Regions from separate parts of the Nostoc sp. UHCC 0870 genome, predicted to be linked through region 2. Evidence: riboswitches for the same ligand, from Rfam matches in the RefSeq annotation. Region 2 holds a riboswitch; the other holds the start of a gene.
The links. A riboswitch is a leader RNA that binds a small molecule or an ion and turns the genes downstream of it on or off. The one in region 2 is predicted to bind cobalamin.

Region 1: linked by a shared signal. The riboswitch ahead of L6494_RS11515 (DUF1636 family protein) and the one ahead of cobG (precorrin-3B synthase) in region 2 are both predicted to bind cobalamin.

The regions. Positions count from the first base shown of each region.
Region 1 is NZ_CP091913.1:2,636,316-2,648,360, forward strand. It holds gene L6494_RS11480 (mechanosensitive ion channel) at 1-933, opposite strand, end outside; gene L6494_RS11485 (SRPBCC family protein) at 1,265-1,717, shown strand; gene L6494_RS11490 (ABC transporter ATP-binding protein) at 1,753-2,790, opposite strand; gene L6494_RS11495 (iron ABC transporter permease) at 2,863-3,930, opposite strand; gene L6494_RS11500 (ABC transporter substrate-binding protein) at 3,930-5,135, opposite strand; gene L6494_RS11505 ((2Fe-2S) ferredoxin domain-containing protein) at 5,207-6,079, opposite strand; gene L6494_RS11510 (TonB-dependent receptor plug domain-containing protein) at 6,126-8,177, opposite strand; gene L6494_RS11515 (DUF1636 family protein) at 8,413-8,823, opposite strand; cobalamin riboswitch at 9,119-9,262, opposite strand; gene L6494_RS11520 (methyltransferase domain-containing protein) at 9,356-10,348, shown strand; gene L6494_RS11525 (SirB1 family protein) at 10,426-11,244, opposite strand; gene L6494_RS11530 (efflux RND transporter permease subunit) at 11,337-12,045, opposite strand, start outside.
Region 2 is NZ_CP091913.1:6,149,149-6,161,193, forward strand. It holds gene L6494_RS26060 (hypothetical protein) at 79-483, shown strand; gene cbiE (precorrin-6y C5,15-methyltransferase (decarboxylating) subunit CbiE) at 598-1,809, opposite strand; adenosylcobalamin-variant (AdoCbl-variant) riboswitch at 1,981-2,074, shown strand; partial or broken gene cobG (precorrin-3B synthase) at 2,200-3,510, shown strand; gene L6494_RS31010 (precorrin-8X methylmutase) at 3,664-4,290, shown strand; gene L6494_RS26075 (precorrin-2 C(20)-methyltransferase) at 4,293-4,997, shown strand; gene L6494_RS26080 (Panacea domain-containing protein) at 5,317-5,904, shown strand; gene L6494_RS26085 (hypothetical protein) at 5,876-6,253, shown strand; gene cobJ (precorrin-3B C(17)-methyltransferase) at 6,296-8,011, shown strand; gene L6494_RS26095 (hypothetical protein) at 8,717-8,884, shown strand; gene L6494_RS26100 (tetratricopeptide repeat protein) at 9,097-10,446, shown strand; gene L6494_RS26105 (peptidylprolyl isomerase) at 10,720-11,457, opposite strand; gene L6494_RS26110 (HlyD family efflux transporter periplasmic adaptor subunit) at 11,593-12,045, opposite strand, start outside.

The sequences.
Region 1 (12,045 bases), 2.9 Mb from region 2:
AATCAATATTAAAATGTAGACTATCGTACCTGTGAGGGCAGATAAAGACTGCATTCCCGAAGCAGAAGATAGTCCAAACCTACTACCTAAATGATCAACACCAGTAGTTGCTAGCAAGTTGGTGACAATTCGCCGTACCACATTAGCTAAAAACCAACCAACAGCTGCAATTAGTGTTGCTGCCAAGATATTGGGCAGAATTGACAAAATCTCTGTTGTTAAGGCTTGTACTGGTTGTAGTGCTTCCTTGAGTCCCAGGGCATCTAAAACTGGAACTAAAAACAGCAGAAAGATAAACCAATATAAAGCATTACCAATTGTTTCACTGAACGACAAGCGATTGAGGCTCAGATTATCGTTAGGTTCATCTTGACTCAAACGCTCATCTAGTTTGAGGACTTGTAACCCGCGTATTGTCACAACCTTAACAATTGACGCTAAGAACCAAGCTACCCCTAACAGAATTCCTGCGCCGACAATCTTGGGCAAAAAGCCAATCAGTTGTTCCAGAAAGCTATTAAGTGGTCGAGAAGCTACCTCTAAACCCAGAGTTTGCAAAACAGCTACAACTGTTAAGAGAATGATGCTCCAAAAGACCAAGTTGGAGATTAATTTCTCTACCTGGGGGACATCCTGACGACCTGTTATCCCAGCCGCAATCTTATTATCTATGTCTGTGCGATTAAGAATTTGCCGCGTCACTAGACCAGCCGCCGCCGCAATCAACCAACCCACCAACAAAAGAGCCGTTGCTCCCAGTAAGCGGGGTGTAAACTGAATCACTTGTTGAAAAATTCCTTGCACATCAGCGATTCCTTGGTTCACTCCTGGTTGATTTAGGGGTATGCTGGGCGATTGTGCCAACAATGGCTGCACCTTTTGCGACCAATCTACTCCTGCTACCTGGAATATTCCTTGCCAAGCTGTGTTCATGGTTTTTCGGAATTAATAGTGTGCATTAAAACACTGGAAACACTTGGTTAATGTATTGTTTGGCACAATATACTAGTCTCAGTATTTCACTAGTGTTTGCGTATTAACTTACCAGGAAAAGTAGGCGTAATTAATAATAAGATTAATTTTTCACTTCTCTTGTGATTAATTTACAGTCTTTAAACTAAAGCTTTGTAAGTATTCGTTAACACTACTCATCACTGGCTAAACGCCGCGCTACCGCTAACAGCACTCATTATTCTTCACAACTATTGACTATTGACTATTACTATGCACTAATCTAAATGCAGCTACCAAACAAAAATCTAGAATGTCCCAAGTTTTAGAACAATCAATTGAAATTAACGCCACAGCTACATCAGTAGAACGCTGTTTTACCGATTTAGGATTGATGCACCGTTGGCTCAACCCCGTGCTGCGTTGCGAACCTGTGGGTGAAACTTGGAGTACAGAGATAGGTAGTAAAAGCCGCTTTTTGATTCAAATACCCCTAATGCAACCCACCTTAAACAGTTTGGTTGTAGAACGCCAACCTGGTTTAGTCGTGTGGGAATTTCAGGGATTTTTTCAAGGACGCGATCGCTGGGAATGTCAACCGACACGACAAGGTACACTATTATTAAACCGCTTTGAGTTTGAGATTCCTAACCCTATAGTCAGTTGGGGATTCAACACCTTCGCCGCCAAATGGACAAAAGAAGATATGCAAGCACAGCTACGTCGTCTCAAACGAGTAGCGGAAGAAGTACAAATTAATCCTTAGTAATTACAATGCTTTTAGACAAGATTTTATCATCATTAATTGGCAAATTTATCACTGTCAAAAAATTTAATTAGATCAGACAATGTATAATGAGTATACACAGAGTTATTATTAGTAATACGCCATAAAACTTGCTCTGAGTTGGATATTACTTCTATAAAATTTTGTGTTTTTATAGTATCTTTAGCTGAAGACCTGGCAAATTTATTAACTAAAAATCCCACCCTTTGCAAAGCGCGAACAGTCCACAGTGCAGCAATACCCTCACCTATGAGATTAATTTCTCCTTTCGGTGGTGTATGCAGATGAAACTCCCCAGAAAAGATATCAAACTCCACACCTTCACTACGGAAAGCATCAGCAAAAGCACCACTTAACACTAAATCTTCTGGTGCGCCAACGTGTAAAATACCATTAGTTGTTAATAGCCAAACTTGGTCAGCTAGACGCAAAGCCAAATCTAAATCGTGGGTAGAAAGCAGAATTGCTTGATGAGTTTCCCGTGCTAACTGACGCAACAATTGCATAATTTCCACCCGCCGTGGTAAATCTAAAAATGCCGTTGGTTCATCCAGCAACATCACCATCGGCGACTGCGCCAAAGCACGCGCAATCATAATTTTTTGACGTTCACCATCACTAAGTTCGCTGACTTGACGTGAGACTAAATGTAACGCACCTACAGATTTTATCGCCCAATCTACAATAGCTTCATCTTCAAGGCTTAACCTTCCCCACCAGTCAGTATAAGGATGTCGTCCCAACGTCACCAAAGTATAAGCTGATAACATACCCACATCAACCCTTTCCGTCAGCACCAAACTCAACCGCTTGGCTAAATCCTGCGGTGCTAACTTATAGATATCATCACCCAAAAGTCGCACCTCACCCGCTATAGGTGCTTGCATTCCAGCGAGCGATCGCAGTAATGTAGACTTACCCGCACCATTCGGCCCCAGTAAACACACCAATTCCCCAGCTTCCAGACACACAGAAATATCCGAAGCAACACACCGAACAGTTTTTCGGGATGTTTGATAACCAATACTTAAATCGTGAGTCGTCAAAATCATCAACCCCACCTCAAAAAACTCTCCGCGTACCTCCGCGCCTACCTCAGCGCACCTCTGCGTTAAAAATTCTAATTACTTACGCCTCAAAATCACCCAACTAACCACAGGAGTACCAATCAAAGCCGTAATAGCATTCAAAGGTAAAACCATCTGACTCACCCAAACTTGAGAACACAAATCCGCCACCAAAGCCAAAATTGCCCCCATAAATATCACACTAGGGATTAAAATTCGATGGTCAGAAGTCATAAACAGACTGCGACACAAATGAGGAATAGCCACACCCAAAAATGCGATCGGGCCACAAAAAGCCGTAATAGCACCTGCTAAAATAGAAGCACTAGTAATCACAGAAAATCGAGTTTTCTGCACCGTTAAACCCAGACTCCGCGCATAAGATTCACCCAATAAAAGCGCATTCAAGGATTTGGATTGCAACACCGCCATTAATAAACTTAAAAGTATCACCGGAATTAAAACAATTAACTGTTTCCAAGTCACCCCAGCGAAACTACCAAAAGTCCACATAATATAACTTTGAATCCGTTCTTGAGAACTAAATTGCAACAAAATACTCACAATTGCACTAGTAGCATAGCCAAACAATAAACCTAAAATTAGTAGTGTCATTGTATCTTGTACTCGGCGAGAAACCGCTAACATCACACCCAAAACCGATGCTGCGCCGAAACTAGCGGCTATCACCAACCCAAAATCAGTAATGATTCCCAAATCATTTAATAAAGTCGGTGTAGTCACACTTGCAGTTAACACCACCAAAGCTACACCTAAACTTGCACCAGAACTAATTCCTAAGACAAAAGGCCCCGCCAAGGGATTTTTAAATAGAGTTTGCATTTGCAACCCACTCACACCCAAAGCCGCACCTGCTAAAGTTGCTGTCAAAGCTTTAGGTAATCTAAATTTGAGAATAATATGAGCATGAGTCACCTTTTCTGGTTCTTGTCCCAGTAAAATATTGATAACTTCCTGAATAGGAATAGAGACAGAACCCAAAGCTAAATCTAGTAAAAATGCAAAAACAAAACCTATAATTAGCAGTAAAAAAGCTAAAGTTTTGATAGACGTAGATTTGGCAGAAAATAACAGGTTAGTTAGGAGATATTTTTTCAGTAACATTATTGAATAAATTTGCGGTAATAAAATAGTTGATGATTCGGTAATATTTCTGGATGTAATATTTTAATTAAATCTGAGAGAACAATATCAGGGTTACTAATTCCCCCCTCCCAGTAATCATTACCACCACTATCATTTACACGAGCATTGTTATTATAAAGATTACCTGTTTTCACAGCTTGAAAATCAGCATAGCGACTATCTTCAGCGACTACATCTTTCAAACTCTGCCAAGATTGGCTAAAATTCAACCAATAATCAGCATTAGCTGCACGTTCTAACACTACTTCAAAAGAAAGGGGGAGACTACCAGCAGATTTATCATCACTCCAAAGATATTTTCCTCCAGCATCAGCCAGATATTTGGCTACATAACTTTGACCAGCCGGCATAAACCAAGTACCTTTAAAGTTAAAGCCAACAAATACAGTTGGACGCTGTTTTAAAGATTTAGCTTTTGCGGCTATTTGTGTATATTTATTTGCAATTTCATTAAATATATTTTCTGCTTGTGCTTCTTGATTAAAAAACAAAGCTGTAAATTTCAACCATTCACTTCTTCCCAATGGTGTGTCTTCCATATACTCAGCATTTATCGCCACCTTCAAACCCACCTCTGTGAGTTTGCTATAACTATCAGTTTGGGAATTCCCTGTACCGAAGGTTGTCACTAAGTCGGGACTTAATTCTAATAATTTTTCTATATCCACATTGGAATTATTGCCGACCTGTGTAATCTTTCCGGCTTTAATTCTTTCAACTACATCAGGAGTATTGACTTGATTACTATTACTAATCCCAATCAGTTTATCAACTACACCTAATTTGGCTAGGTGGGGTAAATGTGTAGTTGATAAAGAGACTATCGAGTTAATGGGAACTGTAATTACCTGCGCTTGATTAAATCCTTGGGGTGTGGGAGTTCCACATTGAACTAAAACATATTGAAACTGGGTTTTGGCATTTTGCCAAGGGTTTTTAATGGTGACTACTTTGTAGTGTTGATGATATTCTACTGCAAAGCCTGTGGCATGGGTGATTGTAATTTTATTGGGGAAGTAATCTTGATTGGGGTTGTAGTTTTGAGTGCAGGTGTTAGTTGATGTGTGAATTGTGGTGTTATGACAGGCGATGATGAGGGTGGCTATGAGGAATAATTGGCAGAGGAAAATGATTGGTTTTTTAGGGAATTTTACCAATTTCATGTTTTTTTATCTCGCGCAAAGGCGCAAAGGCGCAGAGAGTTTCAGAGAGATTTTGGCGTGATAAATCCGGGTTAGGGGGTTTGGGGTGGGTAGAGGTTTTCGGTGATTTTGTTACCTTTAATTAGATGTTCGTTGACTATATTTTCGGCAACATTGGGGTTAACGCGAGTGTACCAAGTTCTATCATTGGAATAAAAGACAACTGGGCCGAGTTGACACACTTCTAAACAGCCGGAGGTTCTTACTTCGATGTCTAAACCTGCTTCTTCTACTGCTGATTTTAAGGCATCAAATGTAGGTTGCCATTTGCGGGAAGGAAGACAGCGTGTAGAGGTACAAACTGAAATATAGGAATGTTTGAGAGGATTTTTGGTAAATGGTATCGGTTTTTTACCTAATACATAAATATCTCTTAATTCTTGATAAAGAGTTAATTTATCTAAATTTGGTTTACCTTCCGGTAATAAGTTTTCACCATCTACGAAAGGATTAGGTAATAAAATCGTCATCAATTGTTCATTAGCACCATTCCAAAATTGAATCCCCCAACTACGAGGATTACCTTCAGTATTAAACCGACGATAAAAAGCCGCACGACTAACTTGACGCTGCTTCCTCACTTCCACAGGAGTCTTACACAAAGGCCCACCAAAATTAGTATCAATACATAAATGTAAATGCCAACCCTCAGCCGCTACCGTCAAATATCCATCATAGAGAATACAAAGCTTTGGTGGTGCATTAAATTCCAACTCCAACACACTACCTTGAACAATATGTCCAACCCCAACCTGCTGCCAATTTTGTTCAAACAAAGTATAAACTAACGACGCTAAAACATCACTGCCACAATCAAAATACTCATACTCAACAAACCCCCCCGTAGCTAAACCTTCCCGCACCACCTCATTAACTGGTGTCACCCAACAATTAAACTCACTCATTTCTAACTCTCCTTTGTGCCTTTGCGCCTCTGCGCGAAAAAACTCTTTAAAACCGAGAATTCAACCCAACCTGAAAAACCCTCCCCCCATCAGGAAACCCAGGAAACAACTGATAACGCTGGTCAAACAAATTATCCAAACTACCAGTCAATACCAAACTATCACTTATCGGCACACGCATCTTTAAATCAAAAGTCGTATACCCCGACAGAAATTCCGTATTAATATTATTAGTTGGATATCCATTTAAAGAATTCATCAACACCCCCAAATACCAACCTTGACGATTTTCGTAAGACACCCCCAAATTTAACTTATCAGCACCAGCAAACCGTAACTCCTTATCAACCTCCGCCGGATTAGCACTTTCTAAAATACGCGGATCATTAGCCGTATAATTAATAAAAGCGTAGACATTTCTCGCTAACTGTAAATTTAACGAAGCTTCAATTCCCGTAGTATGAACTAACCCGATATTTTCCCAAGTACCTGTATTACCATTCACAGGTGGAGTGAGTCTTTTAAAAGCGATTGTATCAGAAACTCTGTTACTAAAAAATGTCAGCCTCAACAAGCCAATACTACCTAACTTTTGGTCGATACCCACATCAAAACTATCCCCTTTCTCTGGTTTCAGTTCAGGATTACCGATGTTAGTAGGATTATTATTAAATAAATTCGCTATCGTAGGAGCGCGGAAATTTCTGATATAGTTAGCTCTGAGTGTCGTTGAGTCTGATAACGCTAACTTTGCCCCTACAGATGGTGATGTAAATGAACCATTCACCAAGCTACTAAAATCTTGACGTACTCCTAAATTCATACTCAAGCTAGGAGAAAAATTAATTTCATATTTACCAAAAATTGCCCCTTGATCTATGGCATCATCATAATTTTCTCTCGTGATATTTGTACCATAATTAAATGTAGTGTTACGTACATTCGTATTTCGGTAATCAAAGCCATACACTAAGGTTTGATTCTTGGCAAAGTTCCAGCTATGTGTGGTTTGAATACCATAGGAATCCTGTTTAGTATCAAAGCGATTTTGAGATGTAATTGCACCGCTACGATTATCAAAACGAGTATTGAGAAAATCAGCGTAAACTCTCGCTGTTAACAGTGAATCTTTTCCGCTTCCTAATTTGGAATTCCAGGTTAAATCAGTGAGAACTTGGTCTGTATATTTACGATTATTCTCAGTCAGAGAGTTAAAAAATCCCTGTCCAAATTCGGGTACAGGAATCGGTACGCCTCCCGGTACTCCCTGTTCTTTACCTAAATATAAAGTTGATAGGGTTAATGTATTACGTTTACCTAAATTTGCCTCTAGTTTAACGTTAAAGTTATTAAAGAGTGCATCATTATTTCTTCTCGTCCCCTCAAAATTGGCTTCAGGAATGGTGAAAGGATAATTATTTTGTGCTTGAGTACGGTTATATCCAACTACCCAAGAAATATCACCTGTTCTCCCACTATTTTGAATGCTTTGTTGGTTGAGTCCATATGAACCAATATTAACTTTGGTTTCCGTGGTGATTTTCTCTGTAGGACGACGGGTAACAATGTTAATTACCCCACCTATTGCGTCAGAACCATAAAGAGTTGAACCGCCTCCAGGTAATACTTCAACTCTTTCAATATTGTTAGTTGTAAATTCTGAAAGGTCGAAACCACCACCACCAAGATTATTAATTGGTCTACCATCTAACAAGATTAAGACTTGACCTGTATTAGAACCGCGAATAAATTGACCGCTTAAAGCATTTACTTCTGTTCCAACAGTACCGTCACCTAAAATACCAGGGAGAAATCGCAGTGCTTCTTTCACTGTTCTCGCACCTTGCGCCTCCATTTCTTCGCCAGTAATGACATACACCGGACGGGTGGAATCTTTCACTGTCCCTTCCCGACGAAAGGGAGAAAATACAGGTTCATTGAGTAGTTTGTCAATAACTGTGAGTTCAATATCTGGTTCTTGTTCTTGTGTAACTTCTGTAGCTATAGTGCTGAAATTTTCCCACAGCATCCCTACGGTGATAGTCAAACTAGAAACAATAAGTTGAGTCCCCCATCTGGTAATAAACTGAGTACGCATTGGTAATTTAAGCCACCTGTATCACTAAAAATTGGTCGCAAGCAAAGATTTGAGCTTTTTTAGTAAAAAAACCCTCAACCAGTAGGAAATCTGCTATTTATGATAATGATTATGATTATCACATAAATGGTGCGATTTACAAGCTAGTTTCAAAGGTTTGTAGTAATAACTTTAGTGCTGAGAGCCTTGAGGACTAAAGTCCTTACTACGAACTTTATACACTAATAGTCATTAATTAACAGCAATTTACGGTTAATTTTGCCCACTTATTTAGGGGTGGTATTTTTGCTAAGATGCCTCTTTTTAAAGGTTCTGGTCGTTCTGACCAGGGTAGTAACCCATCTTGTTTATCATAGTATTGACTAGCACATTGCAGCACCGCAGATGCACTACTATCTACTGGTAAATTGCCGAAAAGATAGGTTAATTTTCCTTCTCCTTTTAAGGCGATAACGCAAGCATGGTTGCAAGCACTCATACATTCAACGCCTTGAATGGAGAATTGATGTTGCAATTCCCAGGTTTGTGCAAGTTCTTGAAGTTGTTGTAATAGTTGCTGTCCGCCACTTTCACCAACTCGCTTGCCATCTTGCCATACACTGGCGCAGGTCGTGCAGACAAATATCGTATGCTGTTTTTGATTCATTGATTTTCAGGCGTTGCTGATTAATGGGGTGATTTTTGTTGGGTGCATATTGCAAGCAGAACCCGCAGGATAGGCGCACTGGGGATAATGTAAATATGCGAAGGGAAATATCCGATACAACTGGGTTTTCAGCTTTGTACCTAGAACCTTCTGTGGAAGAATTTGTATTAGTAGGAAACTGTCTACAATTTCATCGAAATTTGTAGTCTGTGGGGTATATCTGACGCTATGAGACAGTAATCCTGTTGAATTGGGAAAATATTTATGGCAATATTCACCTGTACCTCGCAGATGGGAACTTGTTTTATTGGCGGCGGGCATTCTGACTTTGAGATTTACATCTCATCACAGCTGCGGGACAGTGCCGGATTTACACCGAATCTTTCCCCGTTACCTCTGATGGCTGTTCCCCATCAGAACCGTATATTTGGATATCATACAGCAATTTTAGCGATCGCACTGATTTTTCAGGAAAACAAGCTATCTAAGATAATAAGATAAAATTGTAAAGAAATGTTAAGGCTCTAGGTTCATGAATTGGTTTGTTTCCGGGCTAGGACTGCTGCTAGCACTAATAGCGATCGCCATTGTATTGTATCTGGTTACGGCTCGCCGTTATGAATCATCTAATTCGGTAGCTAATTCCTATGATGAATGGACTGAAGACGGGATTTTAGAATTCTATTGGGGTGAACATATCCACTTGGGTCATTATGGTTCACCGCCACAACGTAAAGATTTTTTGACCGCTAAATCTGACTTTGTACGCGAAATGGTGCATTGGGGTGGGTTAGATAAGTTACCCCCTAAAACCACTGTATTAGATGTAGGCTGCGGAATTGGGGGTAGTAGTCGCATTTTGGCACGAGATTATGGGTTTGCGGTTACAGGTGTAACAATCAGTCCCCAACAAGTCGAACGCGCTAAACAATTAACTGCTAAGGAACTTGATGTACAGTTTCTTGTGGATGATGCGATGGCACTTTCTTTCCCAGATGCTAGTTTTGATGTCGTTTGGTCGATTGAAGCCGGCCCGCATATGCCCGATAAAGCCGTGTTTGCCAGGGAGTTGATGCGGGTGTTAAAGCCTGGTGGAATCATGGTTTTAGCTGACTGGAATCAGCGAGACGATCGCCAAATACCGCTCAATTTTTGGGAAAAACCAGTCATGCAGCAACTACTAGATCAGTGGTCTCACCCTGCTTTTGCTAGCATTGAAGGCTTTTCTGAAGTGTTGGTTGAGACAGGATTCGTTGAGGGGGAAGTCATCACAGCCGACTGGACACAACAGACACTTCCTTCTTGGCTAGATTCTATCTGGCAAGGGGTCACTCGACCAGAGGGATTGGTGCGGTTTGGTCTATCTGGTTTCATTAAATCTCTGCGAGAAGTCCCGACTTTGTTACTGATGCGGTTAGCATTCGGTGCGGGTTTGTGCCGATTTGGGATGTTCCGTGCTTTACGGGCTAATTCTTTGCCACAATCAACAGAGAAGACATTGACTAGTGAAACTGCTCAAGTTTGATATTGTAATAAGAATGAAGCGATCGCACTCAACTTGGTGAGCTAATTCGGATCACTCAACATAGGCTGATGTCACCCTTAACTATCTAAATCGCTAAGTAACCGCCGAATTAGCGCAGCGTCTTCTGTGTTGGGAGTTTTGGTGAGATAATTTTGTAAATCTGCCGTGGCTTCGGCATAATTGCCTAGTTGATAGTTTAACAGACCGCGATCGCGCACTTCTGAAGTAGCATCAGGAAACAACAGTAAAATCCGTTCTACTACAGCCAAGCTTTTTTCTAGCTGTTGTTGTCTGAGGTAGATATATTTCAAATTAGCTAAAATTCGCGCCAAGAATTGCCGATTACTCACTGTGGCTAAAAATTCCGGGCGTAAAGTCACGTTTTGCTGAAACATTTGATTCAGCCTGTCTTGGCAATCTTGGGTAAACATCACCTCGCCGCGATTGAAAGCATCTACAAAAATCTCCATGTCGGGAATTGCCGGACGAATCAGGAAATGTCCTGGCATTCCTACACCAGCCATCGGAAAATCTATGCGGCGGGCAATTTCCAAATAAACCAACGCCATTGTGATAGGAATACCCGTGCGTTGATCAATCACATCATTTAAAAAGCTATTTCTGGGGTCATAATAATTACTTTGATTCCCTATAAATCCTAAGTCATCGTAAAGATATTCATTAATAGTTTGAATGACTCGTAATGGATAAAGTGAAGATGGCAAGCGTTCTTTAACTTCTTCTGCCATCGTATCCAAGACATTTAAATATTCTTCTATATCAATGTAAGGAGATTCTTCTTTGGCAATGTACAAAGCAGCCTTAGCTAAGTCAATATGCTCATCCGAATGCTGAATTTCTTGGTAAAAATATTGTCGTGGTAAAGAGAAGTTCATACGCAACACCTGATAGTAGTTCGTAATTCGTAATGGGCTAACGCCCCGCTCCGCTAACGTAATTCGTAATTACAAATATGAATTATATGGATTTAATCATTGGTTTTTGTGGCTGAAGCCGCAGTTTTTCTATCCAATGAAGTTGCACCTGTTTCTAAGGCTGGCTTCTGATTTGGTTTCAAGAAACTTTCAGTCATTGTCTTAATTACAATATACAAGATTGGCACGACAAACAAGCTTAAAAAAGTAGCGATTAGCATTCCGCCAAACACTGCTGTTCCTAAAGATTGACGACTTCCTGCACCTGCACCTGTGGCAATAGTTAAGGGAAAAATACCGATGAGTGTTGAAAAGGCAGTCATGAGAATTGGGCGTAAACGTTCTTGAGCCGCTTCAATTGCTGCTTTGGCGATGGGAAGGCCTTCTTCTCGTAGTTGGTTAGCAAACTCTACAATCAAAATCGCATTCTTACTAGCCAAACCAATCAACATTACCAAACCAATTTGACAGTAAACATCATTAGCAAAACCCCGCATTGATTGGGCTACCAGTGCGCCAAAAATTGCTAGAGGTACAGCTAAAAGAATGATGATTGGGTCTACGTAGTTCTCATATTGGGCTGCTAGTACCAAAAACACAAATACTAGTCCTAACCCAAAGATGAGGGGTGCTAAACCGCCTGATTCTTGTTCTTCTAAGGAAGTCCCAGACCATTCATAATCATAGCCGACGGGTAAAACTGCTTGGGCTACTTGTGCCATTTTTGTAATTGCATCACCGGAACTAAAGCCAGGCGCAGCC
Region 2 (12,045 bases):
TGATTATCTCCCTCATCCCCAATCCCCTGTCCCCTATCTTTCTTGGTAGACTAAGGTAAATTGCTAGAGGAAGCGTTGATGGCAAAAACAACCGGGGTGAAAAATGAAACGGAAACATCTGTACAAGAATTGCCTGTAGTTTCAGAAATTGAAGAGACTGTGACAACAGAAGATACGCCTGAAACAGTGGAAGGTGTGCAGGATGTACAGGATGTTCAAGATATCGATGAAATCTTAAACTCTCTTAAAGGCTTACTGAGTGCTTTAGAAAAGCTGCAAAAAGTTCGGCAAGACGTGGGCGATATCAAACCTTTGATTGGGCGGATGCTAGACGGTGAACTAGTTGCTGGTGAAGAACTGGATCAACTCAAAACAGGTGTAAACAGTCTATCTCGTCTGGTTCGTGCTTATAGCGACCATCAAACAGCACTGACTAAAGCACAACCTGCGAGGAATTTGCTCGATCAAGTGTTGAAAGTGTGAGGGAGAGGTGACAGGTGACAGGTGATAGGTGATAGGTGACAGGTGACAGGTGACAGGGGAGAGAGTAACTCATCCCCAATTACGAATTACGAATTACGAATTACGAATTACGAATTACGAATTACGAATTACGAACTGCGTAACATTCGCCATTGCTTTCCAGCCTAAAAATTTACCTATAGGTTCTGCCCTTTGAATGGCTATGCGGGTGAAACTGCCGCCTACTTTTTCATACCATTTATATAAGGTTTGCTCACCTTCTATAGTGACGACATTAGCAACTAAAAGTCCGTCGGGGCGTAATGCTTGCCAACAAATGTCAAATAATCCATCGGCTGTGACTCCACCACCAATAAAGATAGCGTCTGGTTGGGGTAAGTCTTTCAGGGCTGATGGTGCTTTCCCCGCAACGATTTTTAAATTGGGAGTACCCAAAGCGGCGGCATTATCAGCAATATATTGCAGTCTAGTAGAATTTTGTTCAATAGCGATCGCCTGACATCTAGGATGAGTTCGCATCCATTCTATCGATATCGAGCCACAACCCGCCCCTACATCCCAAAGTAATTGTCCTGGTGTGGGTGCGAGGGTAGAAAGAGTAACAGCCCTAACTTCCCGTTTCGTTAGCTGTCCATCATGGTGATAAGCGTCATCTGGTAATCCTGGTAGCCTAGATAAAGGTATAATTCCAGCATCAGCAAGACAATGTACTGCGATCGCATTTAAATCTGCAATATCTCCTGTCTCCAATTTTGCGGCTGTCCCTGTGATTATCCTTTCATGAACACCACCCATCCGTTCCAAAACAGTGATTTGACTGCTACCAAAACCGCGCTGTCTGAGAATTTCAGCCACAACCCCCGGCGTATCTTTCCCTGCACTCAAAATTAACAACCGCGCACCAGGATATATATAATACTGAAGCAAAGCCGGCGGACGACCGCATAAACTCAAAGTTTCCACCTCAGTTAAAGACCATCCCAACCTAGAACAAGCGAGACTAAAAGCTGAAGGTGCAGGGATAATCGTCATTTCCGAAATGGGAATATGTCGTATCAAAGTAGCACCCACCCCATAACAGAGAGGATCACCACTAGCCAAAACACAAACCGACCTACCGCGACGCTGGATAATTGCGTCTATAGAACTACTAATAGGAGAAGACCAAGATATTTTCTCCCGTTCATCATCAGTAGGTAACATAGCCAAATGGCGATCGCCTCCCACAATTATCTCAGCACCAGCCACCAGAGAACAAGCGATCGCACCCAATCCCGCCAACCCATCCTCACCAATACCCACAACAGCCAGCCATTTCCCCCTCACGTCGCTTCGCTCCGAATTCAAAATTCAAAATTCAAAATTAATGACCCTCATAAATAAATTTAGGGGTTTACATCCTTTTTGCGGTCATAACCTCCTCTTAGCGCACCTCCGCGTTAACCTCCGCGCACCTTTGCGTTTCAACCCCCACCATATCATGGTAGACTAGCAAGGCTTGAGGTTGGGAAACTCTGGTGAGATTCCGGGACTGTGCCGCAGCTGTAATAAAAACACAAAAAAGTTTTTGAGTCAGAATGCCAACTTCAAGATAATTCGTAATTCGTAATTCGTAATTCGTAATTAAAGGGTTTGAATCCCCAACTAATTCGATTACTAATTATTTCAAGAGATCGTCGTCTACTCCCTGCGTCGCACGGGGAAGGAGTTGGAGTCTTGCTGTCTGGTTCTACACCTTGTCCTGGTTTATTTTATGCCACACCTGCCCAAGATGGAATACTATCTCGCATTAGAATACCAGGTGGAATAATTAATAGTAAACAATGTCAGGCGATCGCAGATATCGCCGACAAATACGGTGGTGGCTACATAGACGTAACCAACCGCGCCAACCTGCAAATCCGAGAAATTCGCGAAGGGATAGAACCTGAAGTCCTCCAACAACTCCAGGACTTAGGATTAGGTTCTAACAACAGTGGTGTAGACCAAATCCGCAATATTATGACCAGTCCCACAGCTGGTATTGACCCTCAAGAACTCATCGATACCCGTCCCTTTGTTCAAAACTGGGACAACTACATTACCCAACATTCCACCTTATCAGGACTATCCGCAAAATTTAGCGTTTGTTTTGATGGTGGTGGTTTAGTTTCCGTTTGCGATCGCCCCAACGATATCACATTAGCAGCGATCGCCATAGACAACAAAACCTACTTTCGCCTCTATCTCAGCGCAGGCGCAAAAGGAAAACCCCCCACCGACACCAGAATTATCTTACCCCCCGAACACTCCCTAAAAGTCCTAGCCGCCTTCACTCAAATCTATCTAACTCACTCTCATCCTCTCTGCGCCTCTGCGCCTCTGCGTGAAAAAATCAATCCCCATACTCAACGCAAACCAAGACTAAGAGAAGTAATCAATCACCTAGGCTTAGATAATTATCTCCAAGAAGTCGAGCAGAGATTACCATTTTACTGGAAGAGAAAAGACCTCACCCCAGAACAAAGGTCAAATACCCAATATCACCACATTGGCATCCATCCCCAACACCAACCAGAGTTATATTACATCGGCATAGTCTTACCCCTAGGTCGCCTAGAAACGCAGCAACTACGCGGTTTAGCCGACTTATCCGAAAAATACAGTCATGGAACACTCCGACTTACCCCCTGGCAGAATTTACTACTAACAGACATTCCCCAACAAAAACTTACTGAGGTTCAAAGAGAAATTACTGATTTAAAATTAGATGCCTCACCAACTAACATTAAAAGTGCCTTAGTAGCTTGTTCTGGAAATCAGGGGTGTGCAGCTGCGGCGACAGATACCAAAACTCACGCCCTAGCATTAGCAGACTATCTCCAATCCCACGTCACCTTAGAACATCCCGTAAATATCCACCTAAGCGGCTGTGAAAAATCCTGCGCCCAGCATGGTAAAAGTGATATTGCTTTACTCGGTGTCAGTGAGGAACGCTATCAAGTCTATGTGGGAGACAGTAACCAAAAATTTGGACGTGAACTCTATGATGATGTAAGCTTTACCGACTTACCCGCTCTCATGGAGCAGATGTTAAATGTGTATAAAAACAAACGCTTAAATCCCGCCGAATCTTTTGGGGAATTTGCCAACCGCTACCCACACACCCAACTACAACAGTTATTCTCTCATCCCAACTCCATGCCTGAATACATCCGTGATGCCAATGAAATCTACCGTAATTCCTTCGCCATCATTCGTTCGGAAGCCAATCTAGATATACTACCCGCAGATGTAGCTAAAGTTGCAGTGCGTCTCATTCATGCCTGTGGAATGACGGATATCGTCACAGACCTAGGATATTCAGCAACGGCGGTACAGTCAGCCAGGGAAGCACTAGCAGCAGGCGCACCGATTTTGTGTGATTGTCGTATGGTAGCTGACGGAGTAACGAGGAAACGTTTATCTGCCAATAACCAAGTAATCTGCACCCTCAACGAGCCAGAAGTCCCAGAATTAGCGAAAAAATTGGGTAATACTAGGTCGGCGGCGGCTTTGGAATTATGGCAACCTTACCTAGCAGGGGCAGTAGTCGCCATTGGTAACGCACCCACAGCATTATTTAGATTACTAGAAATGTTAGATCAAGGATGTCCTAAACCGGCAGTGATTTTAGGTTTTCCCGTGGGATTTGTGGGTGCAGCCGAATCAAAAGCCGCATTGGCAGCAGATAGCCGCAATGTACCATTTTTAACTTTACATGGTCGGCGCGGTGGCAGTGCGATCGCCGCCGCCGCAGTTAACGCCCTCGCAACGGAGGAAGAATAATCATGACAGATAAAGGTCGTCTATATGGAGTTGGTGTAGGGCCAGGAGATCCAGAACTATTGACCCTGAAAGCCTTGCGGCTATTGCGTGCTGCACCCGTGATTGCCTATCAGTCAGCCACAGATAAAGAGAGTATAGCGCGAGCGATCGTTTCCCAATATCTCACAGGGGAACAAATCGAAGTAGCCTATCACCTCCCCCGCGCCTTAGAACCAGAAAAAGCCCAGGAAATTTACGACCAAGAAGTTGCACCCATCGCCGCACATCTAGCAGCCGGACGGGATGTAGTAGTAGTGTGTGAAGGCGACCCGTTTTTTTACGGTTCATTTATGTATGTATTTACACGCCTATCTGAACACTACGAAACGGAAGTCGTCCCCGGAGTATCTTCATTAATGGCGTGTGCTGTGTCCTTGGGTGTACCGTTCACCTACTACAACGATGTTCTCACAGTTTTACCTGCACCCCTCCCAGCCGAAGAACTCACCACAAAATTACTGACAACCGATGCAGCCGCCATTATGAAACTCGGTCGCCACTTTACCAAAGTGCGAGATATCCTGCATAAATTAGGACTAGCATCACGGGCGTTATATATTGAACGGGCAACAACAGCACACCAAAGGATTGTACCCATAGATGAGGTTGATCCGGCTGAAGTACCTTATTTTGCCATGATTGTCATACCTAGTAAGAATAGGTTATAGAAGTTTCAGTAAAAATTAATTTCTACAGCCTGTTTGATCAACTAAGTAGAACGACTTGAAAAAACCAAACTATGTAAAGTAATGTAATGTAAAAAAATTGTATTTAGTTCGTAGTAAGGACTTTAGTCCTCTCTGCGAGACGCTGCTCGAACACTACAAACCTTTAATTATTTACACCGTTCTACTTAATACCAGCGAAAAATATTTAGTATTTTTGTACTATGTAATAGCAATTATTTGTTAATATAGTATGTATACGCGCTAATATGAGATTTATTTGCTATGTTAGTGAGCTTGATTCAGTTTGCGGGTCTGACCTATGATTAATTGTCTAGATGTAGCTCGCTACTTTATTGTGAGAGCCTACGAAGATGGTATAGAAGCAGAAATGACAAATATGAAAGTTCAAAAGCTTCTGTACTATTCACAAAGCTTGCATTTAGCCTTGTATAATCAGCCATTGTTTGATGAAGAAATCCAAGCATGGCGATATGGGCCTGTGTGTCCGCCAGCTTACAGATTTTACAGTGAATTTGAGGCTCAACAATTACCCATACCTAGTCAAGAATTTTTATCCCAGATTCCTCATGAGCAGAAAAAGCTTTTAGCAGAAGTTTGGGAATATTTTGGTGGTTATCATGCTTATCGACTTAGTGGTATGACTCATTTGGAATTTCCTTGGAAGAAAGCGCGTAAGGGTTTACCTGATGATGCTGGTTCAACAGAGCCAATTTTGTTGGAAGATATGAAGGCATTAGGTTGTAAAAAGCTTGATTTAATAGAGCGTGAAAATCCTGCTTATGAATTTGTAATGTCTAAAGTGTTGGAAGACAGTTGTAATTCAGAATCCTCAACTCGTATTGCTAAAGGAGAAGTGCGTGACTGGCTCAACTCCCTTCTCGATTGAGAAATCTGATAATTTTCAGCGTTCTTTTAAAAAACTTGCAAAGTTTCATGGAACTGGTTTTGTAGAATTAGTCGCCCAGGTTTTGGAAGATTTGCTAGAAGACTCCTATCCCTACAACTGCCGTCAAGAACCTTTACCTGGAAAGATTCGACTACCTGAAGAATGGACATTTCATAAGTTAGAACTGAGATTTTCCAAAGGAGCTTCAGGACAAATTAGATTGATGTATTTGGTTAATGCTACTACTTCTACAATCAAGCTTGTTTGGATTTATAGTCATGAGCAGTTTACAAAACGTCCTGGTGATGCAGATTTGAAAAGTGTTATTCAAGAAATACTAGACTGCTAAAACTATTAACTAAAATATAAATTCCAAAGCTCAATAACTTTCATGAACAAGGTTGCACCTGCTGTTATAGTCTTAAGTCAAAATAGTGTTACACTAGCCCGCAAAATCATCACCGTCTTACCAGGAGCAACACTCTACGGGTTAGCAGGACGTACCTGTGATGTTGATATCAGCTTCACTAATTTCGGCGACACACTGCGGGAATTGTTCGCCCAAGGTACACCCCTAATTGGGATTTGTGCGGCGGGTATTCTTATCAGAACCCTAGCACCCCTGATTTCCGACAAACGCCAAGAACCGCCAGTGTTAGCTGTAGCTGAGGATGGTAGCGCGGTTGTCCCGCTTTTGGGGGGACTCAATGGAGTCAATGATTTAGCGCGGCGCATTGCTGAGGTCTTAGATACCCAAGCAGCAATTACCACTACAGGCGATATCCGTTTCCGCACTGCGTTGTTATCTCCTCCCCCTGAGTATCATTTAGCTAACCCAGAGGATGCTAAAACATTTATCTCTGATTTATTAGCAGGGGAGCAGGTAAAGTTGGAAGGAACTGCACCTTGGTTAAGTAATAGTCAGTTACCCATTGACCCCAAAGGCAATTTAACCATCCAAGTCACAGAACGCTGTGTGATTCCTACAGCTAACTGTTTGGTTTATCATCCTAAAAATATTGCGATCGCCATTACTCACCCTGATGTTACTCTAGACTTAGTACAAGCATTACTAGCCAACGCAGACATCGCCAGCGCAGCCATCGCCGGCATATTTGCACCCATCACCATTGCCGCCTATGCAAACATACACACCATAGCCGACTTCTACGGTGTGCCGACGCGGTTCTTCCGTGAAGACTTAGCAGCAGAAGCATTAGCCTTAACAGCGACAGGTAGAGATGGTAAATTACTTAACTCATTATCGCAGATAGCGATCGCCTACGATGGGCGGTATGCGATCGCTATTTCTCCCCAACCCATAGACCCCAACACCATCGGTCAACCCCAGGGAAGGTTAGCAATTATCGGTACAGGCCCCGGTAGTTCTCAATGGATGTCACCGGAAGTCAAAGAAATTCTCAAATCTGCCACTGACTTAGTAGGCTACAAAACTTATCTAGATTTAGTCGGTTCTCTCGCAGCAGGAAAACAACGCCATGAGTCAGACAACCGCGAAGAAATTGCACGGGCGACAATGGCCTTAGATTTAGCAGCTAATGGACGCTATGTAGTCGTAGTTTCTTCCGGCGACCCTGGCATCTATGCAATGGCTACGGCTGTATTTGAAGTTTTCGACCACCACCACAAACCGGAATGGGACAGTATTGATATTCACGTCGCACCCGGAATTTCCGCCATGCAAGCCGCCGCCGCCGCCGTTGGCGCACCCTTGGGACATGATTTTTGTACGATTTCCTTATCGGACATTTTAAAACCTTGGTCAATTATTACACAACGGATTGCGGCTGCTGCTGAAGCTGACTTTGCTATTGCCTTCTATAATCCTGTTTCTAAAGACCGGACTTGGCAATTAGCTGATGCCAGAGATATTTTACTCCGTTACAGAACCCCCAACACTCCCGTAATTTTAGCGCGAAATCTCGGCAGGCCAGGACAGACGGTAAAAGTAATTACCCTTGACCAGTTAACACCAGATGTTGCAGATATGCGGACAGTGATTATTGTTGGTTCTAGCCAAACTAAAATCATCAACCGCATTGATGGTAGTGTTAGCGTCTATACACCCAGGCGGTATTACAAATAATTCGTAATTCGTAATGGACTTCTCTACGAGACGCTACGCGAACGTCCCGCTACGCTCTAAGCGTAGCTATGCCGCAGGCTTTACGTAATTCGTAATTAAACACCAATGCCCTATGCCCCATGCCCAAAATTGTTTAATTTTGAATTTTGAATTTTGAATTTTGAATTGATTAGCCCCATGCCCATATTAAAATTTTATGTATTAAATAATGCACAGATGCGTAACAATGAAATTATAAATCAAAACAATGTAACACGATAATTCATTATAAATTCTTTTGGGCTAGGTGTTGGTTATCGTCAAGGCTTTTCAGCATCACTATGACACACATCTTACACATATAGATTAATAATAACTGTTTTAGGGTAGGCATTGTTACTTTTAGGTTGTTGGCAATGCTTACTTTACCCTGAACTGAAACATTAACACAGCTTAATTATAGTAATTTTGCTCTATTTCTGGCATAGATTGCCTTAATAAATTCTGATTTTTACCAGTTAATTATCAATTAATTAGAGGCTTTGTAGCTAACCATAAATTACATTACAAGCCTTTCTCCATAGCTATAAAATACAATATTTATGTTACTTTTTCATACGAACAAATATTGAATTTAATAAAATAATCCGCAATTATAGTCATGGGAAGAGAGAAATAAAGCTCAATTTTCCATCAACATAACTTTACTAACAAGGAATTAATCCAATGGCTGAAATTAAAATCAACCAACTAAACATTGAAAATAATCCAGAAATAATTGACCTGAAAGCAGAAGCTGCACAAGGTAATTCCGCAGCTATTGTTGCTTTCAAAAGCTTACGTGGAGGTCTTGCTACTCGTAAGGCTTGTTGGTGTGTTCAACATGTGTTCTAAGAGTTTGTATCGAAGAATATTTGATACAGTTTTGAGAACCATAAAAATGGAACTCATTTTCTAAAACAACATTAATTTTATCCACAATAGCAATTTTTAGAGCTGTTGTGGATAAATTTCATCAAAATCACTAATTAAGCCAGGATGTAGTTTTTTGCCATAAGTAACATATTTTAGGTTTTTTAAATTTTTATTGTGGAGGAAATTTTACTATGTTGATGCTGAATAGGTTACCTGTAAATTGGTTAAATCGACCATATATTGATTTAGGTGACTTTAATATTGGTGCATTTCATCTCTATGGAATTGAGTTTAATTATCGTAATTTAGTTAGTGAAAAACCTATTAGCACAGGGCCATTTCAGCATAATGTTCAGGTTAATCTTCCTCCATCCTTTAGAGACAGTTTGTTAAGAGAAACTGGCTTATTACAGTATCAAGTTAAAAATCCTTTAGAACTAAGCACTGAGTTACGCACAGAAAGATGGCATAAGCTATGTGAATATTTGACACACTATCAAGAACTACCAACCGTGATGAAGTTCAGAGTTATCAGTCTGTTAAAAGGTCTATGTTTAGATGAGGCGGTATTAGAATATGTACCGGAGATGTCAGCTTCAGAAATAGCGCAAGATCCTATATTAGCAGCCTTGGCTTTTTCCCGATCCATGTGCAGTTTAATGATTAATCTTGATTCTGGCACAGTTCAAAACTTAAGTGAATTGGAACTGATTGCTAATTATGCTCCATCTGGAACTCAAACAAAATTTGGTGCGGCTCTTCAGTTGGTAGTGCAGTATGCAAAAACATTTAGGAATTTAGCACAGGCGGAATATTGGAGGGAAATAGCTACCCAAGAACTGAAGAATTTAAAATCGTCTTTGGATGAGTTTACCTATACTCGCCTACTGAGTATTTATTACAGAGCCGTGGTTTTTGTACCGCTTATCAAGAATGATCAACAACAAGTTATTCAGGAAATGGATCTGAGTGAATCTTATGGAAATAGATTAATTTTAATTGCTAGTAATGACAATGAAAAAATAGTAGCTGATGAAAATCTCAATATAGTTTTTGAGAGTAGAACGAAAGAAGCCTTGTGGCTTGGTGATATAGATTTAGCCGAAGAGCGATCGCAAAAACTCACCCAGATGGATAAATTAGATCCTAGATACCGTCTAGAGTTGGGAGAAATTTACATCAAGCAGGGTAAAATAGCAGCAGCTGCTCAGATGTATCGTTCCGCAGCCAGACTAGGGCCACCAGGAACAGAGATAGCTTGGTTTATGGCAGGTCAATGTCATGAGCAACTAGGTGAAATAGATATAGCTTGTGATTGTTACCTCGCTGCTATACAGATGGATTCATTAGCTATTTCTGCTGTAGAGCGACTTAATCTTTTAGCTCCGCGTTTGGGGGATTTAGCTCTTACCCAATGGAGCAATATCCGCTTATCAGAATTACGAGAACAGCAAGAAATTATAGCCAATCAACCCACAACTTCTTACATACCAGAAGCCTCTTCTGAGTTGAAGAAAGCCGCAGAAAAAATCATGGTTTAGTCATTTTGTAATATATCTGCCTAACATAGCTCAATACGGTTCGGATTAACCCAAAATTCTCATGTAGAGACGCGATTTATCGCGTCTTTTAACACTAATTATCTACACTAATAAACCTTAAAGGTCAAAAAAATATCCAAAATGTAGTGGCGTGACCAGACTAAAATGTTGCAATAGAAATTAGTTTTATCCGCGTTCATTGGCGTTTATCTGCGGTTAATTTTTCCAATCTAATGCACTATTTTAGCCTAGACAAGCCACTACTAGCAGTCACTAATCAAGCTGAAGAGTAAGTTCAACTTGCTCACTTTGGGTTTTAAGCCATTCATAATACAACTGTGCAGAAATTTCTTGACGTAACTTTTCATCTAGTTGTCTTTGCACAATCTCCTCTACAAAAATTAAATGCACACCTTTAGCTGTCACAATAGGCTTTAAAAGCTGTGGGGGTTTAGCTGCAAACACAGCAGTAGAAACTTCCACACTTAAATCTTGACGATGAACTAACCCTATATACCCACATTTACGCCGTAATTCTACATCTTGAATATATTTGTGGGCAACATCAAAGAAGCTCGTTTCATCTTCTTTAATTGCATAAAAAAGTTCCCAAGCTAAATCTTCATCATCTAACATCACCTCATACATAACTGCACCCTGATAATCTAGTTGACGCTCATAAAAGTATGGTTCAGCTTGATTTGTAAATAAATGAGCGGACAACTTACTAGAAAGTAAATTTATATAGACAATATGTTCAAAATCATCTAAAGATAAATGATTTTTTTCTAGCCATTTCCAAGTCTCTTCAGCATTGAGAAGATTATTCATCAATCGCATTTGATCTGCTGCTTTTTGTAGTTCTTCTGTTTCAATTTTGATACCTAATTCAGCCGCAGACTTTTCAATAATTGTTCGCGTGATAATCTGCTGAATAATATCAGGTATATGACCTAATATTTTTATTTGCTGCACAAGATCATTATTGGTGATATTAATAGATTGTGACATAATATTTTTCCACATTTTATCAATGAAAGTTTACAAAAAGTCTTTGATTGGATATCTTACCCATAGATAAATTGATGGTCTTCTATGGGTTTCATTGTCAGTCAACATTCAACACAAATATTAGTGAGGAATCAATTAAAATTTCAAACCACCTGCTTGTAATTGTCTGAATGGGTCAAGTAGAAAATCAATAATTCGTCTTTGACGCACAATTACTTCTGCCCTTGCTGTCTCTCCTGGACGAAGAGGAATGCACTTATTATCACTCTTAATACAATGCTGTTTGAGAGCAATTTCTAAGTTATAAGCTGCAACTTTTCCATTAGCAGTATCCACTTCTGTAGTAGTAGGAGAAATACTAATTAATTCTCCTACTACTACACCATACTTTTGGAAAGGATAAGCATCAAATTTGAGTTTGACTGGTAATCCTTTCCGCAAAGAACCACTTTCTGTAGTTGGCATTTGCGCCCGAATTATTAATGCTGAACCAACAGGCGCAATTTCTGCTATCATTGTTCCCGGTTCAACTACAGCACCAGCTTTAGCAATAGGTAATTGAAATATACTTCCGCTCTCTGGTGCTTT